One region of the Vreelandella sp. DA03-1M genome, then DNA from elsewhere that is predicted to be linked to it. Evidence: predicted binding sites of a transcription regulator. Region 1 holds the regulator's gene; each other region holds the start of a gene.
What was found. The regulator PhoB, encoded in region 1, activates phosphate uptake and scavenging genes when phosphate is short. The targets are predictions, from matches to a motif close to TGTCATANNNNTGTCANA.

Region 1 (3,124 bases):
CGTATAGCGAACGGCATTGAAAGCGAGATTAGAGATGGCGCTACGAATCTCCTGCTCACTACCCAGCAGGCGTGCATCGCTTTCAAGCGCGACAGTAATGGTATGACGCTGATTCGACAGCGCCAGCGCATCATCACAAATGCTTTGTAGCATAGGCCCTAGCGACAACGGTTGGTGATCTTTCCCCCCCTGGTCGATTTCCAACCGGGAGAGCAGCAATAGATCATTGACCAGGTTTTGCATTCGCTGCGTCTGTTCCTGCATCTGGTTGATGCTTTTGCCCAAACGCGGCGGTAACTGGTCAGCAATATCGCTGTAGGTTTCCAGATAGCCGGAAAGGACGGTTAGCGGCGTGCGAAGCTCGTGAGAGACGTTGGCAACAAAGTCGCGCCGCATCTGTTCCAGGCGGTGCAAGCGCGTGATATCCCGGGCCATTACCAGCCGTTCATCGTCACCGTACAGGGTAATTTGATACTGCAGGATTCGACGCTCGTCAATCGGCGATGTCAGCGTTAACGGCTCGCCATACTCCCGCGCATTGAAGTAGCGGATGAAACTTGGCTCGCGCAGTAGGTTGGTAATGTGCTGACCACGATCATGGGCAGTTTGTAGCCCTAGCATGTTCGTTGCAGCGCTGTTCCACCACTCTAGATCACCGTGGCGGTCGAGCATGACCACACTGTCACGCATCGCTTCAGACGACTCTTGAATACGGGCCAAAGTAGCACGCAGCCGACTTTGCGTTATACGCTGGCTTTTCTGATAGCGGTATAAACGATCAAACAATTCACCCCACATACCGTGAGCGGCAGGCGGCTCATCGTGAGGATGTAGGGTTAGCCATAAATAAAGTTCGCGTAGCTGCCGCAAGTGATAAAACAGACATACAGCAAGCCCTGCCGCAAGCCCTAGCCCTGCTGAGCCCAATAACCAGCCTAAGCAAGTACCCAGTGTGGCCAGCCACGCTAGACGCCACAGTTCACGACTCCATAGGCGCACATTTACACCCGTGCAGAGAAACGGTATCCGGTACCCCGAACCGTTTGAATCAGGTTTTGATGCACATCTCCCAGCGCTTTTCGTAAGCGTCGAATATGCACATCGACAGTACGCTCTTCGACATACACATTACCACCCCATACTTGGTCAAGCAGTTGGCTACGTGTGTAAGCGCGCTCTTGATGGGTCATAAAAAACTGCAGAAGACGATACTCGGTCGGGCCCATTTCTAGCGCTTTGCCGTGAGCGCTTACCCGGTGGCTAACCGGATCAAGCAACAGGCCATTAATCTCAATCGGATCTTCAACGCCACGCGGTGTCGCGCGGCGCAGCACTGCTTTTAACCGTGCCACCAATTCGCGGGGCGAAAAGGGCTTGGTGATATAGTCATCGGCACCGGCTTCAAGCCCTTGGATCTTATTATCCTCTTCGCCTTTAGCGGTGAGCATGATAATGGGGATCTCAGCGGTGGCTTCTTCGCGCTTCAAACGCCTAGCCAGCTCAATACCGCTGGTGCCAGGCATCATCCAGTCAAGCAGCAATAAATCAGGTTGGTGGTCAACCACCATGGCGTGAGCATCCTGGGCGTTATCTGCTTCGAGCACACGGTAGTCAGCCATTTCCAGCGCTACCGCGATCATCTCGCGAATCGACGATTCATCATCGACAATCAGAACGGTTTTGGCGGTCATACCAGAGCCTCACGGTGTGCAAAAAAGCCAGTTCAAAGAAAACAGTCCAAAAAAACAGTTCAATGACATGTCAGTGACGATAACACCATGACTTGATGACAGTTACATGACAATGACAGTTACTGACCCACCGCAGGCCACCAACTTAGCGCAATACCAGCAAAAATCAGCAGCCCCGACCAGTGATTATTCAGAAACGCCTGGAAACAGGGATCCCGCTCCTGATAACGAATTAAGTGCTGCTGATGCAGGAAAGTCGCCGCCATTGCAGCGAGCCCTAGCCAAAAGAACCCACCTAACCCGACCCGCCAGCCTACCCAGGCCAGCAACCCCAGGGTGGCTACCTGAAGCAGGCCGATTATCAGGCGGTCCGCGTTGCCAAACAGCACGGCTGTCGATTTAATGCCAATTTTTAAATCATCGTCGCGATCGACCATGGCGTATTGCGTGTCGTACGCCACCGTCCATAGCACGTTTGCACAGAAAAGCAGCCACGCTTCCAACGGCACATGGCCCAGCACGGCGCCAAAGGCCATTGGAATTGCCCATGAGAATGCCGCCCCCAGCACCACCTGGGGAAAATGGGTATAACGCTTCATGAACGGGTAAATAACTGCCAGAAATACCCCGCCCAGCGAGAGCAGCACCGTAAACCAATTCGTCAGTAGCACCAGAATAAACGCTGCGGCCACCAAACCAATAAACAGCAATTGAGCCTCGGTTTCGCTGATTCGACCGGTGGCGAGCGGGCGATGCTTAGTGCGTTTCACATGGCCATCGAAATGGCGATCTGCATAATCGTTCACCACGCAGCCAGCCGCGCGCATGACGTAAACACCGGCCACAAAAATCAGCAGCACATCACGGCCGGGTACCCCTTCAGCGGCAATCCACAGCGCCCAAAGCGTCGGCCACATCAACAGCCAAGTGCCAATGGGTCGATCCAAACGCATCAGCTGTATAAAATCTGCCACGCGAGCCCATCCCTTCGGCCGCAACAGTGAACGATCCATGCTTACCTCACGAAAAATAAGATGCAGGCGCTAGCCTAGCGCGATGGCAGATCAAGGTCATCCGCCATCGCACGCAAAAAATACTCTTGCACCAACAACGACAACCCACCGTGATTACCGCCGTGATAAAACACTGAACGTCGGCCCCAGGTACAGTCACTTTCGATACCGTTCATACGAGCAAATAAGGGGGATTGGGTAGTGGCTTCAAGCGGCCCGCGAAGTAAACCTGGCTGACGAAATCACCAACTGCCTAGCGAGCGCTCACCTAACCCTTCCAAACGCTGGCCCTTTAACTGAGTAAGCGGAGCGACGGAGCGCGCCACCACCCAAGGCGTTTCATCTAAGCACAGCGCGACTTCACGCAGCCATGCGTAGCGCTTGGGAGCAATGCCCAACGCCCGTGCCTCTTCCTCTCGC
Region 2 (3,124 bases), 970 kb from region 1:
CCACGGCTGGGGGTAAGCTCGGTAATACCGGTACCCACGGTCGCGATGACTTTATGGCCGTAGGTGACCAGACCCACAACGATACCGCCGCCGCCGAGTACCAGCACCCACCAAGGCACCAGCGCAGAACCACCAATTTCGCCGCCGGTTTGTACTACGCTGATCACCGCTGCCAGCGGGCCAACCGCATTCGCCACATCGTTTGAACCATGTGCAAAGGCCATGGCACAGGCGGTGAAGATCATCAACACGCCGAACACGCGCTCTACGTTGGCATAGCCGAAGTGATCATTTGCGTTGTGCTCGAACTTGATACGCCGCTGCATAATCAAGCCGATGCCCATAATCACCAACCCCAGCAAGATTGACAGCAGCAGGCTCTGATTAAAGGTTAAGTCCAGCCCCACATGGGACAACCCTTTGGTCAGCGTGACCATCGAAACGATAAAGCCCACCAGAAACACATAGCCCGGCACGTAGCGTTTAGCAGCCGTGAACGGGTTGGCATCTTCAAAAATCAGGTGGTGAACCGATTTAAACAGCAAAAAGCCAATGGTGCCCGCCAGTAAGGGAGAAACCACCCAGCTCGCAGCAATCGTGCCTACGGCGCCCCAATCCACTGTGGAGGGGCCTAACCCTGCGACAGCAAAGCCCACAATCGCGCCGACAATCGAGTGCGTCGTGGAAACCGGCCAACCTTTCATAGACGCGGCAAGCAGCCATGTTCCCGCCGCCAGCAGTGCCGCCAGCATGCCGTATACCAACAGCTGCGGATCATCTTGCAGTAGTTGGGGGTCGATAATACCTTTACGAATCGTATTGGTAACCTCGCCACCGGCTAACCAGGCGCCGAGAAATTCAAAAACAACAGCGATCAAGATCGCTTGTTTGATGGTGATCGCTTTCGACCCCACCGAGGTTCCCATCGCATTGGCGACATCATTCGCACCAACGCCCCAGGCCATAAAGAAGCCAAACAAACAGGCCAGGATAATGAAGATTTCACCGTACTGGGCAATAATCAGCATGAAGATCCCCTTAGCGGGCGGTCAGTATCTGCAGACGGCTACCCACACGCTCAGCGCGATCAGATAGTTCGCCAACCCATTCAATGATTTTGTAGAGGAAGATCACGTCCACAGGCGGTAACTGGCTCTCAAGCGAGAACAGTTGGCGACGGATCGTCACTTGTTGATCGTCGGCTTGGTGCTCAAGGGTGTGCAGTTCACGGATCATGTTCTGCATGACGTCGGAGACGTTTTTTCCAAAGCCGGACTCAAGCAGATCCTTGAGTTCTTCCAGTGCCTGGCGGGCTTGGGCAACACAAGCAACACTGGTACGGATGTAATCGCGCATTGCATCGGCCAGTTCATCCGGCACGCGCATTTTACGCCCTAACATAATGCCGGTAATGTCACGCACCTTGTTGGCGATCTTGTCCTGCACGCTGATCAAATCAAGCAGATCGGAGCGCGACACCGGAAGAAACATGGTGTTGGGCAGGTTCAACCGCAGCTCTGTTTTCAGCGTATCGGCGTCATGCTCTAAGCGGGTGACGTTTTCGCGCAGTTCAGCCGCTTTGTCCCAGTCATCAGCCAGCGTTGCTTCAAAAAACGGCAACAGCTGATCGGCACATTCATTGGCCTTGACGATATGGGCCAATAACGGCTGGAATGGCGAGCGGCCAAACATCGAAGAAAAAGGATTGGAGGTAACCATAATGCCTTTTAGCCTGTTTTCGGGAAGCCTGGAAATGGCGGCGGCGCCAGTATAAAGAGTGCGCCCGCCGCCGTCATGAAAAGTTCATAAATGTAATCAAATATTCATTTAAATGTCACGATAACGAGGTGGCGAGCGTCATGAAAAACCTAAACCCCATGGAAGTGGAACTTAAACTGGCCCTTGCCCCTGCAGGGCCTGCGGCGCTTACGCAACACCCGCATCTCGCCTCATACCCTGCGCGTAAACAGTCGCTGACTAACACCTACTTTGATACCCCCCAGGGCGATCTGGCCAAAGCACGTATTGCGCTGCGCTTGCGTCAGGTAGACGGCCAAGTGCTACAAACGGTGAAAACCGCAGGCCAGGGCGGCGGTGGGCTCTCGCAACGAGAAGAGTGGGAGTGGCAGGTTTCAGGGCCAGAGCTGGACCTCGAATCCATCGCCAAGCTCCCCCCTTTTCAAGGGGAGCTAAGCGGTGTGCTAGACGCCCTCGCCCCCCAACTCAGCACCGATTTCACGCGGCGCAGCTGGCAGCTAACCGATGGCTTAGTAACCCCAGGTTCAACCAACCAGCGCAGTCATATTGAGCTGGTACTGGATGAAGGTGAAATTATCAGCGGTGGCTACCGCACACCCATCCGCGAGGTAGAACTGGAATTAAAGGACGGCGACCCGGAAGCACTGTGGACATTGGCACTGACACTTTCAGAACAGGTACCGCTGCGCCCTTCAGATAGCAGCAAAGCATCTCGGGGCAATGCACTTAGTAACCAGCACTGGCCACTTCCCGAGGCGCACTCCCCGGCTGAGTGGCTACATCGCGCAACGCTGGCGCTGGATGCCTACCACGACAGCCAGCAGGCAAGCTTTCTAAGCGATGCCCAACAGGCGTTAGCCAGCCTCGCCGACCACCCCGCGCTGGATGCCGATGCCCGCGTGTACGCTCAGGCGTTACCCGGCGGCTTAGATGCCCATGGTCAGCCCAGCACGGCTTACGGTAACGCTGCGTTGGCACTGGCCCATCGCTTGGCGTACCAAACCGAGCTACGCTAACGGCTTAATGCTATTTCAGGACTGTTTTTAAGGACCGTATTGAGGCCCACTTCAGGATGATGCGATGAATTTAAACTTAACCCCCGGTGCGGAAGGCCTACGCGCTCAACTGTTTCATATTATTTTCGAATCCGACACACCGGGCGCTAAAGCCTTTGATATTGCCTTGATCGGGGCTATTTTGTTGAGTGTCGCGGTCATCCTGTTGGGTAGTATCGAGATTTACGCCGAACGCTACGGGCCCATTTTCTTCTACATCGAGTGGGCATTAACGATACTGTTCAGCTTAGAGTTACTAGTTCGCATTTACTGCCTTGAACGCCCCATGCTCTATCTAAAAAGCTTTTATG
Region 3 (3,124 bases), 410 kb from region 1:
AACGTCATGCCGTTAACCATCGTTGAGCGTGATTTTCGCGAAGGCTTAACGTTGGGCTTCATTCGTGAGAGCGGCCTGCCCCCAGAGCGAGTAGTGATTGAGCTCACCGAGCATGTGCCGATTCATGACTATGAGCTCATGCGCCAAGCGGTGGATCACTACCGTGATATGGGCTTTCAGGTGGCGCTGGATGACTTGGGGGCAGGGCACTCAAGCCTGCGCCACTGGTCAGAGCTGCGGCCCGATTTCGTCAAGCTTGATCGGCACTTTATCTCAGGGATTGATCAGGAGCCTGCGAAGCGCGAATTTCTTCGCTCGATTCTTGATGTGGCGCGCAGCTTGGATTGCCAGCTAATAGCCGAAGGCGTGGAGACCGCGGCGGAGCATCTCTGCTTGTGGGAACTCGACCGTGGGCTCGCGCTACTGCAAGGCTTCTATTTTGCTCGGCCAAGCCCGCAGCCGCCTTTACAGCTCAACATGGTGCTGCCCGCGACAACCCAGTTAAAAAGCCCTGCTGGCCGCACTGCGCGCTCGATTTTGCGCACGATTGAGGCCATCACCACTGACTGCGCAGTGCCACTCATCTCCGAGCGGTTTCGCCGCCAACCCAGCTTGCGCTGTGTGGCCGTATTGGAGAACGGTAAGCCCGTGGCAGTGGTACGTCGCAATGCTTTTTTAACCCTGTTCACCAACCCTTATAGCCATGCGCTGTATGCCAAACGCTGCGTATTGGACGTGGCCGATGTACGCATGCTGGTGGCTGAAGCAGATACCCCGCTTGAGGTGTTGAGCCAGCAACTGACCGATAGCCACGATATTGAGCAGGAAGACTTTGTGATCACCAATGATGAAGGTGATTACGTAGGCATGGGTAATATCGTTGACCTTTTGCGTGAAATCACCGCGATTCAGGTGCGCCACGCGCGCCATGCCAATCCGTTGACCGGCTTGCCGGGCAATATCCTGATTAACGAAACGCTGGTCGCTTATTTAGCCGCCGGGCAGGGCTTTGCCGCCGCTTATGTCGATTTGGATAATTTTAAAGCGTTTAACGATGCTTACGGCTATGCCCGGGGCGATCAGGTGATTATTTCGCTATCCCGGCTGCTGCAGGCCCAGGTAGAAAGCGCTGGTGGCTTTATCGGCCATATTGGCGGTGATGATTTTATGATGTTGCTACCGCACAGCCATTGGGAGAGCGTGTGCGGCCAAATCCTGCGCTCATTTGAAGTGATGGCCCCCGGTTTCTATGAAGAAGCGGACCGGCTGAAAGGCGGGATTCAGACTGAAAACCGACAAAATAGCGTGACGTTTTTCCCCTTTGTCAGCGTGTCGATTGCAGTAAAACCTGTTACCGATACAGCTACTTGCAGAGCGCTGGATATTGCCGCTGAGCTGTCTGAACTGAAGCATCAAGCCAAAAAAATTCCTGGTAACAGCCTGTTTGTTGAGCGTCGCGGTAGCTGCGTTAGCCAGTAATGCGCCAATGTCATGTTACGTTAGCAAAATCGTCACCAAGCGGTCATATAAATGCCCCGCCGTTGTCATCTGAAGTGGTCAGGATTGTGGCTATCTTTTAACAACGCTTTAGGTGCCCCATGCAGATCTCCTCGCTTGCCCATGCGCTTCCCCGCACATTGATCAGCGCCGCCGTTGCCAGCGCTTTCGCGTTGGTCGCGGTGAATGCGTCAGCGGATCTTTCATCGCGCTATGTCGATAACGATGGCGATATGATCGCTGATGCGCCTAGCGATGAGTCACAGTGGGCCGATCCCGATACGCTTGTGTTTGCCTATACGCCGGTGGAAGATCCTGCGGTTTACGCTGACGTATGGTCTGACTTTCTGGAGCATCTAAGCGAAGCAACGGGTAAAGAAGTTCAGTTCTTCCCCGTGCAGTCCAACGCCGCCCAGCAGGAAGCACTGCGCGCTGGCCGTTTGCACGTCGCCGGTTTTAACACCGGTGGTGTACCGGTCGCGGTCAACTGCGGTGGTTTCCGTCCGTTTGCCATGATGGCGGCCGAGGACGGTAGCTTTGGCTACGAAATGGAGATCATCACTTATCCTGGCAGCGGCATCGAGACCGTTGAAGACCTGGAAGGACGCCAGCTAGCCTTTACCTCTGAGACCTCTAACTCCGGTTTCCGCGCGCCCTCTGCACTGCTGCGCTCCGAGTACGGTATGGAAGCGGGCGAAGATTTTGAAACTGCCTTTTCTGGCTCCCACGACAACTCTATCTTAGGTGTGGTGAACGAAGACTACGACGCCGCTGCCATCGCCAACTCAGTGGCACGCCGCATGCTGGCACGTGATGTTGTGACAGAGGGCGATTACGAAGTGATCTACACCTCCGATACCTTCCCCACCACCGCTTACGGGCTGGCGAATAACCTGAACCCGGAACTTGCCGAAAAAATTCAGGATGCGTTCTTCAGCTACGACTGGGAAGGCACTGCCCTTGAATCCGAATTCGCCAACTCCGGTGAAGCGCAGTTTATTCCGATTACCTATCAGGAAAACTGGGCCGTGATTCGCACTATCGCTGATGCTAACGGTGTGACTTACGACTGCGACTGATCGTTTAGGTAGACGGTACTGCTCGGCCAGGAAGGCTAACCTTTCTGGCCGTTTCGCTATATAGACGAGGTGGGAAAAATGTTAACACTTAGCGGCGTAGGCAAGCGCTACCCCACCGGGGATCGGGCGCTAACAGATATTGAACTCACGCTGCCCAAAGGCCAGGTGATGGCGCTGATTGGGCCGTCCGGCGCGGGTAAAAGTACTCTTATCCGCTGTGTAAACCGGTTAGTTGAACCCACCCAGGGCAGCATTCGCCTGGAAGACACCGAGCTGACCAAGCTCTCAGGTCATAAGCTTCGCCATGCACGACGATCAATGGGGATGATTTTTCAGGAGTATGCCCTGGTAGACAGACTTACCGTGATGGAGAACGTGCTATCAGGCCAGCTCGGTTATGTCGGTTTTTGGCGCAGTTTTTTGCGTCGTTATCCCCAGGAAGCGGTGGTCGAAGCCTTTCGGTTGCTTGAGCGGGTAGGGCTTCCTCACGCCATCGATAAGCGCGCCGATGCTCTTTCTGGCGGCCAGCGTCAGCGTGTCGGTATCGC
Region 4 (3,124 bases), 1.4 Mb from region 1:
TTTTGGGAATCAGGTGGCTTGAAGTGGAGGCTCGGTCGCCATAGGCCATCTTCATGCCCTCGATATCGGCATAGGACTCAACGCCGGAATCGACATTGGCAATGATGATGGAGCGGTAGGTGGGCTTGCCATCTACAATCATGGCCGCAAAGGGCTCGATCTCGCTTTTGCTTTTTGCCATCACATAGGAGAGGGGCCCGAAGTAGGCGAGGTCGATGCGACCAAAGCGCATGGCTTCGATCATGGAGGAATAATCTGTAGTGACGATTAGCTCAATTTCTTTCCCAAGGGTACTTTCAAGATAGTCTTTCAGTGGCTGGTTGCGTTTGATCAGTTCGGAGGCATTTTCATCGGGGAGTAGTGCGACTTTTAACAGATCCGGATTTGGATCAGCGTCCGCCGCCATGGCTGGCATCACAATTCCAATCATAAGACAGATGGCGAAGAAAAAGCTGAATAGCGGTTTCATTGGGCAATCTCCAGTTTTATCGAAGGGGTGTTCGCGGATTGAGGGTTGGGTTTGGTGGTTTCATCGGCTTCGGGCAAAACCCCTGGCGCACCGTGGTAAATCTCATCCAGGTGGCATTGCTGTAACTGTGCCGGGGCTGCATCGAAAACGATTTGGGCATTCGCTAAACCAATAATGCGGTCAGCAAACCGCTGGGCATATTCCAGCTGGTGCAGTGAAATAATGGCGGTAATACCATCTTCACGGCATATGTCTCGCAGTAACGTTAGCACTCGCTCAGACGTGGCTGGGTCAAGGCTGGCCACTGGCTCGTCCGCCAAGATCATGGCGGGCTGCTGCGCCAAGGCACGAGCAATACCCACGCGCTGCTGCTGCCCTCCGGAAAGCTGATCGACCCTGGTAAGCGCCTTCTCAGCCAGGCCTACGCGATCCAGGCAGTGCAGGGCAAGCTCCTGTTCCTGCCTGGGTAGCGGAAACAAACTGCGCCAGGTGCTGTGGTAAGCAAGCCGACCCGTCAGCACATTCTGGAGCGCAGTGTGGCGTTCAATGAGCTGATGGTGCTGGAAAACCATGGCGGTTTTGCACCGATGGCGGCGTACCGTAGTAATGGTTTCGAGCGCACCTAGTTCGGCCGAGATCACTTTGCCGGTGCTGGGCCGCACCAAGTGGTTGAGGGAGCGCAGTAACGTAGATTTACCTGCACCGGAAAGACCGAGTAGAACCGTAAACTCGCCTTTGTGGAAATCAACGGTGGTGGGTCGAAGTGCGAGAACATTCCCAGGATATGTCACCCCCATTTTCTCGATGCGGAGCATTAAGTCAGAGGATTGAACAGGCGCCATTGGATCACCTTCTGCAATGTATAAGCTCACTTTATTGTGACTTACAATGCAACGTTAGCGCTCCTAGGTGACAAAGCTGTGTCATGCAGATGATAAGTTAATGACCATCAAAGGGGTGGGTAGCATGTAATGACAAAAGAAATTGGCGATTTATAAATTAAAAAAATTAAACTTTTCTTTGCGCGTGCCGATAATGCATCAACGTGACTCGTAATATGCGCTTTTACCTGAGCGCATGCGGTTACTGAGATTGCTTCCACCTGCCCAATGCAGCGCGCTGCGGGCTTTCACGAGATCCCCCCATGCTACTTCTAAATCGAAGCGTTAAACTGCGGCTTGCCGTGAGTTTAGGCGCGTGCATATTGATGTTGATCGCCGTTGGTACTATCGGGCTCTACAATCTCAGTAAGACTAACGATGCCCTCACCAGAACCTACGAAGAAAACGTGCTCACATTGGGCAATCTGAGTCAGGTTAACCAAGCACTGCTCGGTAACCGGGTAAAAATAACGGCTGAACAGCGCGACCGGAACCCGGCATCCGCCATAACGACACAGCAGGAAGTCGCTGAGAACGATGCTATTCTCGACGCCGCCTGGAGTGATTACTTTCCTGCCCGCGTGACCAATAATAATGAGCGTGCAGTAGCTGAAGGCTTTATAGCATCGCTAGCCAGTCTGCGTGCCGGAATTGATGAGATTAACGCCGCCATGATCGGCAACGATTATGATGGCGCAAGAGAGATTGCCACCACCACGCTGCGTGCCGAGTATCCTAAGGTGCTAACGGCGCTTCAGGATCTTATCGACCGTAACAGCGCTCAAGCCGCCGCGAATAACCAACAGTCTTCAAACGATTATATTTGGACGCGTAATATCGTTCTCGGCGTTATGGTGGCGGCGATCATCTTCAGCATTCTGCTCGCAATATGGTTGATTCGCGGGATCATGACCCCGCTGGGCAAGGCGCAAGCACTCGCCAACGCCATGGCTGAAGGCAGGCTCGATAACGACGTCGACGTTTCAGCCAAGGACGAGTTTGGCGTGATGCTCCGGGCGTTAAAGAGCATGGAAACCAAGTTCTCGCAGGTGGTCATGTCTGTTCGTAATAACGCTGAGTCCGTGAATGTCGCCGCCGATGAAATCGTGCTAGGCACTGATGACCTTAGCCGTCGTACTCAGGAGCAGGCCTCAAATATCGAAGAGACCGCGGCCTCGATGGACGAAATCACCTCGACCGTGCGTCAGAATGCAGACAACGCTTCCGAAGCAGACAAGCTCGTGCACGAAGTCAGCCAGCAAGCCAACGCCGGGGGCGAGATCGCAGGTCAAGCCGTCAAAGCGATGGAAGGTATCAATGCCTCAAGCCGCAAGATTGCCGGTATCGTCGGCTTGATCGATGAAATCGCCTTCCAGACGAATCTGCTGGCGCTGAACGCTTCAGTGGAAGCCGCCCGCGCGGGCGAGCAAGGGCGTGGCTTTGCGGTGGTGGCCAACGAAGTACGTAACCTGGCAGGGCGCAGTGCTGATGCCGCGAAAGACATCAAAAAACTCGTCGAGGACAGTATCGGCCAAGTCGACACCGGCTCAAACCTGGTCAACCAAGCAGGCAAGTCGCTCGAAGGTATCGTCCATGGCGTTAAGCGTGTTTCGGTGTTGATGGGTGAGATTGCCACCGCCAGCCGAGAGCAGTCTCAAGGCATCGACCAAGTCAACACCGCCGTCTCACAAATGGACAGTGTCACCCAACAGAACGCGAGCCTGGTGGAAGAGTCCAGCGCGGCAGGGCGTTCACTGCAAAGCCAAGCAGAGTC

Region 2: the regulator PhoB is predicted to act here: its motif matches at 1,822-1,839, upstream of ACXUPB_RS03800 (CYTH domain-containing protein).
Region 3: the regulator PhoB is predicted to act here: its motif matches at 1,510-1,527, upstream of phnD (phosphate/phosphite/phosphonate ABC transporter substrate-binding protein).
Region 4: the regulator PhoB is predicted to act here: its motif matches at 1,378-1,395, upstream of phnC (phosphonate ABC transporter ATP-binding protein).

The regions. Positions count from the first base shown of each region.
Region 1 is NZ_CM146798.1:4,547,143-4,550,266, forward strand. It holds gene phoR (phosphate regulon sensor histidine kinase PhoR) at 1-999, opposite strand, end outside; gene phoB (phosphate regulon transcriptional regulator PhoB) at 1,002-1,691, opposite strand; gene ubiA (4-hydroxybenzoate octaprenyltransferase) at 1,811-2,704, opposite strand; partial or broken gene ACXUPB_RS21210 (chorismate--pyruvate lyase family protein) at 2,740-3,124, opposite strand, start outside.
Region 2 is NZ_CM146798.1:805,336-808,459, reverse strand. It holds gene ACXUPB_RS03810 (inorganic phosphate transporter) at 1-1,028, opposite strand, end outside; gene ACXUPB_RS03805 (TIGR00153 family protein) at 1,039-1,719, opposite strand; gene ACXUPB_RS03800 (CYTH domain-containing protein) at 1,860-2,774, shown strand; gene ACXUPB_RS03795 (ion transporter) at 2,839-3,124, shown strand, end outside.
Region 3 is NZ_CM146798.1:252,500-255,623, forward strand. It holds gene ACXUPB_RS01195 (bifunctional diguanylate cyclase/phosphodiesterase) at 1-1,479, shown strand, start outside; gene phnD (phosphate/phosphite/phosphonate ABC transporter substrate-binding protein) at 1,599-2,576, shown strand; gene phnC (phosphonate ABC transporter ATP-binding protein) at 2,655-3,124, shown strand, end outside.
Region 4 is NZ_CM146798.1:3,111,612-3,114,735, reverse strand. It holds gene phnD (phosphate/phosphite/phosphonate ABC transporter substrate-binding protein) at 1-469, opposite strand, end outside; gene phnC (phosphonate ABC transporter ATP-binding protein) at 466-1,311, opposite strand; gene ACXUPB_RS14615 (methyl-accepting chemotaxis protein) at 1,614-3,124, shown strand, end outside.